2 regions of the Pseudoalteromonas sp. Scap06 genome follow, and region 1 is predicted to be linked to the other one. Evidence: riboswitches for the same ligand, from Rfam matches in the RefSeq annotation. Region 1 holds a riboswitch; the other holds the start of a gene.
The links. A riboswitch is a leader RNA that binds a small molecule or an ion and turns the genes downstream of it on or off. The one in region 1 is predicted to bind lysine.

Region 1 (3,169 bases):
CACAAAGGTGCGTACGCCACGTGCAATAAAATGTTTAATTTGTTTTGGGCTTTTAGCAGGGCCCGTGTTGAGCACGCGCTCGCTGTTAATTCCTTGGGCAAGTACTTGCTCAAGTTCGCCTTTACTTGCAACATCAAAGTTAAAACCAGCGTTATCTAAACTTTGTATCACTTTAGATAGGGGATTGGCTTTAACCGCATACCAAAGCTTTACTTCGGTTTGCGCCACTAAGTGCGCAAGGTGCGCATCTAGTGAGTCGAGGTCGTAGACAAAAAATGGAGTATCGAGTTTACTCGAAAGCTCATCAATAGCGCTTTTAACGGGCGTGCTCAAAAAGGTCATTAACGTAAAACCTCTTCAAGCAATAATGACGCGTCACTTTGCTCGTCCCGGTATTTAACAATTAAGGCACACGACATACTCAAGCCTTGAGCACGCGCCCAGTCGTTTGACGCAGGGCGAGAGCCTGGGATCACAATCGCGTATTCAGGGATTGCTTCGCCTTTATCAAGCTGACGCTCATTAACGCAGTCATAAACAGGGATGGTTGCAGATAAGCGAACACCTGGGGCTAGTACCGCGCCTTTTTTAACTACCACGCCTTCAACAATCACACAGCCTGCACCAATGAATGCATCGTCTTCTATGACCACAGGGCTTGCGCCAATGGGCTCAAGTACCCCGCCTAATTGTACCGCGGCGCTCAAATGAACATTTTTACCCACTTGCGCACATGAGCCAACCAATGCGTGGCTATCTACCATAGTGCCCTCGTCAATAAAGGCGCCAATATTTACGTACGCAGGTGGCATAATAATAGTGCCTTTGGCAATATGTGCACCACGGCGCACACTTGAACCACCTGGCACCATGCGAACGCCTGCTGTGGCTTCAAAGCATTGCGGCGCTAGATTATGTTTATCTACAAAGCCACCAGGAAACTCCATGTTAGTGCCGTTTTTAAATGCCTCTAAAATGCCTTGCTTTACTTCTACGTTAGCGTGCCATTGGCCGTTTTCGTCTTGTGTTGCTGCGCGAACTGCGCCCGTTTCTAAATTATTTAATAGTTCTAACCAGCTCATTATAAAAACCTGTATTTAATGCCAAGATAAAATGGTGTTGTTTGCCGATGAAATGTCATCTGTGTGTGTCAGCTCAAGGTGTGTTAAAGGTGGACGTAAATGCGGACTGCTAATACGCCCTTGTAAATGCATTAACACTTTGACTGGGATAGGGTTTGCTACTGAAAATAAACTATTGATAGCGCTAGACCATTGGACAAAAAGATTAGGATGTTGGCCGCTTAAACTGCGCTTTACAAACTCATGGGTTTGCACTGGCCATGCATTGGCTGCAACCGACACTAAACCTTTTGCACCTGCTTGGGCAAAATAAGGCATGAGGGCATCGTCACCACTAAAAATGGCTAGTTCAGGCGCTGCTTGTCGATAGGCTTCAAATTGAGAAATACAGCCACTGGCTTCTTTGAGTGCCCATAAATTTTTATGTTGTTTGAGGTTTTCAATGGTTGCAATGGGAATGCTAACCGCACTACGTCCTGGTACGTTATAAAGCATACAAGGATGAGAACTGGCATTGAGCAGGCTTTCAAACCAATGGGTTTGCCCCACTGCACCGGGTTTGGCGTACAAAGGCGAGCCAAGTAAAAAACCATGAATAGGCAGTTGGTTGCAGTAGTTAACCCATTCAAGCTGCTGCTTTAAGTTACTACCACCGACTGCGACCATAAGCGGGACGCTCGGCTCTAATTGGCAGACATGCTCTACGATGGCTTGCTGCTCTTTTAGGGTCAGGGCTAACCCTTCGCCAGTGCTACCAAGTAATAAAATGCCGTTGTTAGCGGCTTCTTGTTCGGCCACCAAGGTGTCTAAGGTTGCGTAATCAACTAGGCCATTTTGATCAAATGGGGTGATCAGCGCAGTCCATAAATGGAAATTGTTAATATTGAAGTTGTTGATCATCTCTCACGAACTTATAGGGCATTCGTCGAGTTATTGGCGGGTATTTAGGGTGCCTGACTCTTTGAATGTATTTATAATTCGAAGAGCGAATGGGCTTAAATAATAGGGCGCACGGCCTTATTATACTAAGACCAGAAGCTCTCCACCAAATATGTTATTGGTGACAGTCGCTAGGATTCAACCTAGTCGCCCGAAGTAACCTTTCACAAAAAAGTGTTACCTCTCGGCGTTAATTCCCCTCACGTATGCTCAATGGAGTTTGCGCTCCTAACATACGCTACCTGAATAACGCACCTCTTCCAGCCCTTTGCACTTGCTATTGAAAAATCAATCAACAAATACAATGTAATAGGGTAAGTGTGGCGATTAAACCACTTTAGCCGTCTAGGTGTCAAGTGACTAAATACAGAATAGTTCATCGATAATAGCAACGGTTACGTATTGGCTGCTTTTCTCGTAAACTAGTTTCATGGTCGAAGTAAGGTATTAAGCAGATGGAAAAATTTAGCGATATTTATAAGCGTGCAGTGGAGCGAAAGGGCTCTGAAAAAATGCTTAAATTGTTACTCTCAAAACCTTTATCAACAAAGCAACTCGTCACATTAAGTGATGATGATTGGCTAGAAGAATTTACTCGGAAAGTTTTTCAAAGTGGTTTTTATTGGTCGGTGATCAACAGTAAGTGGGCCGGATTTAGAGAGGTTTTCTGGGATTTCAGTGTTGAAAAATTATTGATGATGCCACCAGACATTTTAGAACAAAAAGCCAGTGACGAACGGATTGTGCGCAATTATAAAAAAGTAAAAACCATTACTGATAATGCGTATATGATCCACGAAGTTGCAGAGCAACACGGCAGCTTTAGTGAGTTTATTGCTAACTGGCCAAGTGAAGATATTATTGGCTTGTGGGCGTATTTAAAAAAGCATGGTGCGAGGCTGGGTGGTAATACCGGCCCTTATGCGCTGCGCGCCTTAGGAAAAGATACTTTTTTACTTTCAAGAGACGTAGAAAGCTATTTGCGTGCACATAAAATTATAGATGGTGGATTGCAAACTAAAAAGTCACTAAGTGCGGCGCAGGCATTCTTTAATGAACTGCAGCAGCAAAGCGGCTTAAGCATGCAAGAGCTAAGCTTAATTGTCGCTTATGGTGTCGGCGACAATCGCGTAGGTATCAGCCAAAAA
Region 2 (3,169 bases), 1.6 Mb from region 1:
TTAGAAATTGCTTCCTTATGGCTGTTTTTAATGGCCGCAATGACCTTTGTTGCCTATTTAAACTCCAAGGGACTTATTGAAAATGTTGTGAACCGGATAATGCCAACCAGTATTAGTGAACGAAAGCTAATGTTTTTGGTAGGGTGTTTTGCATTTGTATTTTCGTCTATCTCCGACAATGTAACAGCTACACTGATCTCCTTGGCTGTTATCATGTCATTAAAGCTTGAAGCCAAAAAACTAGTTAAGTACGCCACCTTAATTGTATTTGCAGTGAACTCCGGTGGTGTTTCACTTATCACAGGTGATGTAACCACGTTAATGATTTTCCTTGATGGTAAAGTGACTATTAGTCACTTATTATTGTTAATTGTGCCTGCATTATTAAGCGTATTATTACTGGCTACCTTGTTATCAATTGGTATGAACAAGCAGTTAGAGTTTAAAAAGACTAAATTTAAACGCATTGAAAAAACCGACATTACTATCGCTGTCATTTTCTTCACTACCGTTATTTCTACCCTTACTTTAAGTGTTTTATATAGTGTGCCGCCGTTACTTACCTTTTTACTCGGCCTGTCTATTATGTTTTTAGTCGCGCAATTTTTAATGCGCAAAAAAGACATCAATAAAGATATGATCGACTTTATACGTGACATAGAGTACGACACCTTACTGTTTTTCGTAGGTGTGTTATTACTTGTTGGCGCATTAAAAGAAGTGGGCGTGCTAAGCCAATTTACAAACCTGTATACAGTGATGGCGCCAGAGTACGCTAACTACTTAATGGGTATTTTATCGGCCGGTGTTGATAACGTGCCACTAACGGCTGCGTTACTAAAAGCCGACATTGTAATGAGTCAACAGCATTGGTTGTCGTTTACGTATGCAACCGGTGTGGGTGGTTCAATGCTGATCATTGGTTCGGCGGCTGGTATTATTGCTATGAGTAAGGTTAAAGAACTTACTTTTGCAAGTTACCTTCGTTTGTCGTTGTATTTGTTAGTGTGTTACACCTTTGGTTATGCTGGCTCTTACTTTATGGGTAGTTTTATTTGATTTTATAATAAAACGACTTGACAGCTAGACGTCTAAACGATAACTTTCAAAGCCGCACTCTTAGTGCGGTTTTGTTTTATTAGCCACAGGTTAATAATACATTCAGAAGAGGTGCGATACTTAGGTACTTAATGTGAGGCAACGACAGCCTGCGACCATTAAGGAGGGAAGTACTCGCCGAGGAAAATAATGGGTCGTTACCATTGTTTTTCGGTTTATGGGGCTGAATCCTCAAAACTGTCACCAATTTAGGTGGAGAGCTTCTGGCAGTAGATTTTTCTTATCTTTATTTCCTGCCAAGTTCTTCTTGTTTTATTGCGGTTTGGATGCCGCGAAAGGAGACGAAATGACTACCCAATCAGTGCCACAAAGTTCACAGTGCACAAAATCAGATTACATTGTTGCCAAATTTGGTGGCACCAGCGTTGCTAACTTTGAGGCGATGAGCCGTTGTAGCGAAATCATTGTAAACGATAACAGCGTTCGAATTGTTGCAGTGAGCGCCAGCGCCGGTGTAACTAATCACTTGGTGGCACTTTGCAAAGCCGATATTGATGCCGCTGAACGTCAACAGCATGTTGACGGTGTACTTGCTATTCAGCAGGCAATTTTAACTGATCTGACCCTAGATGATGATTTAGCGCTTGGTTTTAATAACACCCTCGATGACTTCCAAACACTGGCACATCAAATACTGACAACAGAGAAGCAACACGATGAGTTACTCAGCTTTGGCGAGCGTTTATCGTCGTATTTATTTACTCAAGTATTGCGCTTAAAGGGCTTAAATTCGCAGCGTTTTGATGTTCGCCAGGTGCTTAAAACCGATAGCCAATTTGGTAAAGCCACGCCTAATGTAGCCGCCACAGCGCTTGCAGCTAAAGAGCATTTAATTCCTTTACTAGAGAACAATGTAATTGTTACTCAGGGCTTTATTGGCAGCGATGAAAACAATGTAACTACCACACTAGGTCGCGGTGGCTCTGATTACAGTGCCGCCTTGTTAGCTGAAGCAATTAACGCTAAAAGTGTGCATATTTGGACCGACGTAGTGGGTATTTTTAGCACCGATCCGCGTTTGTGTGTAAAAGCCACACCTATTGCGCGTTTAAGCTTTGATGAAGCGGCAGAAATGGCCACTTTTGGCGCTAAAGTGCTGCATCCGGCTACAATTTTGCCAGCCAGTCGCAGCCATATAAATGTGTTTGTTGGCTCAAGCACAGAGCCAGAGCGTGGTGGCACTTGGATTGAACGAGAAAAATCTCAGCTACCTGGTATTCGTGCGGTCACGCAACGTAAAAATCAAATATTATTAACCCTTAAAAGCCCTGAAATGCTATTAGCGAGTGGTTTTTTAGCGCGTATTTTTACTATTTTAAGTGAATGTAATATTTCGGTAGACTTGGTTACTACCTCTGAAATTAGTGTAGCTATTACCCTTGATAACGCGCCTAATGCATCACGCCCAGAGCTAGATCAAGAATGCTTAGATAAACTCGCTGAGTTTTGCCATGTATCGGTTGAGAACAATTTAACCCTAGTAGCACTTATTGGGTCTGAAATTGTATTGCGTCAGCACGAAATGAATTTAATGCAGGTGTTGAGCGAATTTAACATTCGTCTTATTTGCCATGGTGCGAGTAAACACAACCTGTGCTTTTTAGTCGAGCAAAGTGAGTCTGATGCTGTGGTCCAAGCTATTCATAGCCGACTACTTGAAGGCGAGCTTGCTGCTTAACGCTGCAAATGAGATAAATGAGCACTGCCAGTCGGTGCTTTTTTTTGCCACAACGCTAATATCAAACTGCTCGTTTACATCATTTGTTAATGCGGTACTAGTTGCACTTAATTGCGAGTTGCCAAGCTCACAAAATACATTGGGGCTTAATAGCTGGGCAATAGGGCGGCTGGTTGCTTTTGCTAACGCCTCTTTTAAAGTCCAAAGTCTAAAAAATGTCGCCGCTTTAGAAGCTGTGCATGGTTGCTTAGTTATAAGAGCCACTTCTGCAGCATCATAAAAGTGCTTTGCGAGTTTTTCAAATGGCCGTTTTAAACTGATTTTTTCTATATCAAAACCAAATAGCGAATGATCAATATTTAGCGCCACGCC

Region 2: another riboswitch for lysine. It lies ahead of lysC (lysine-sensitive aspartokinase 3); the one in region 1 lies ahead of dapA (4-hydroxy-tetrahydrodipicolinate synthase).

What each region holds. Positions count from the first base shown of each region.
Region 1 covers NZ_CP041330.1:205,016-208,184, forward strand. Annotated here, with positions in the region: gene FLM47_RS00995 (PLP-dependent decarboxylase) at 1-342, opposite strand, end outside; gene FLM47_RS01000 (2,3,4,5-tetrahydropyridine-2,6-dicarboxylate N-succinyltransferase) at 342-1,082, opposite strand; gene dapA (4-hydroxy-tetrahydrodipicolinate synthase) at 1,098-1,982, opposite strand; lysine riboswitch at 2,110-2,289, opposite strand; gene FLM47_RS01010 (DNA-3-methyladenine glycosylase I) at 2,477-3,169, shown strand, end outside.
Region 2 covers NZ_CP041330.1:1,947,746-1,950,914, reverse strand. Annotated here, with positions in the region: gene nhaD (sodium:proton antiporter NhaD) at 1-1,059, shown strand, start outside; lysine riboswitch at 1,158-1,330, shown strand; gene lysC (lysine-sensitive aspartokinase 3) at 1,406-2,797, shown strand; gene FLM47_RS08955 (4'-phosphopantetheinyl transferase superfamily protein) at 2,771-3,169, opposite strand, start outside.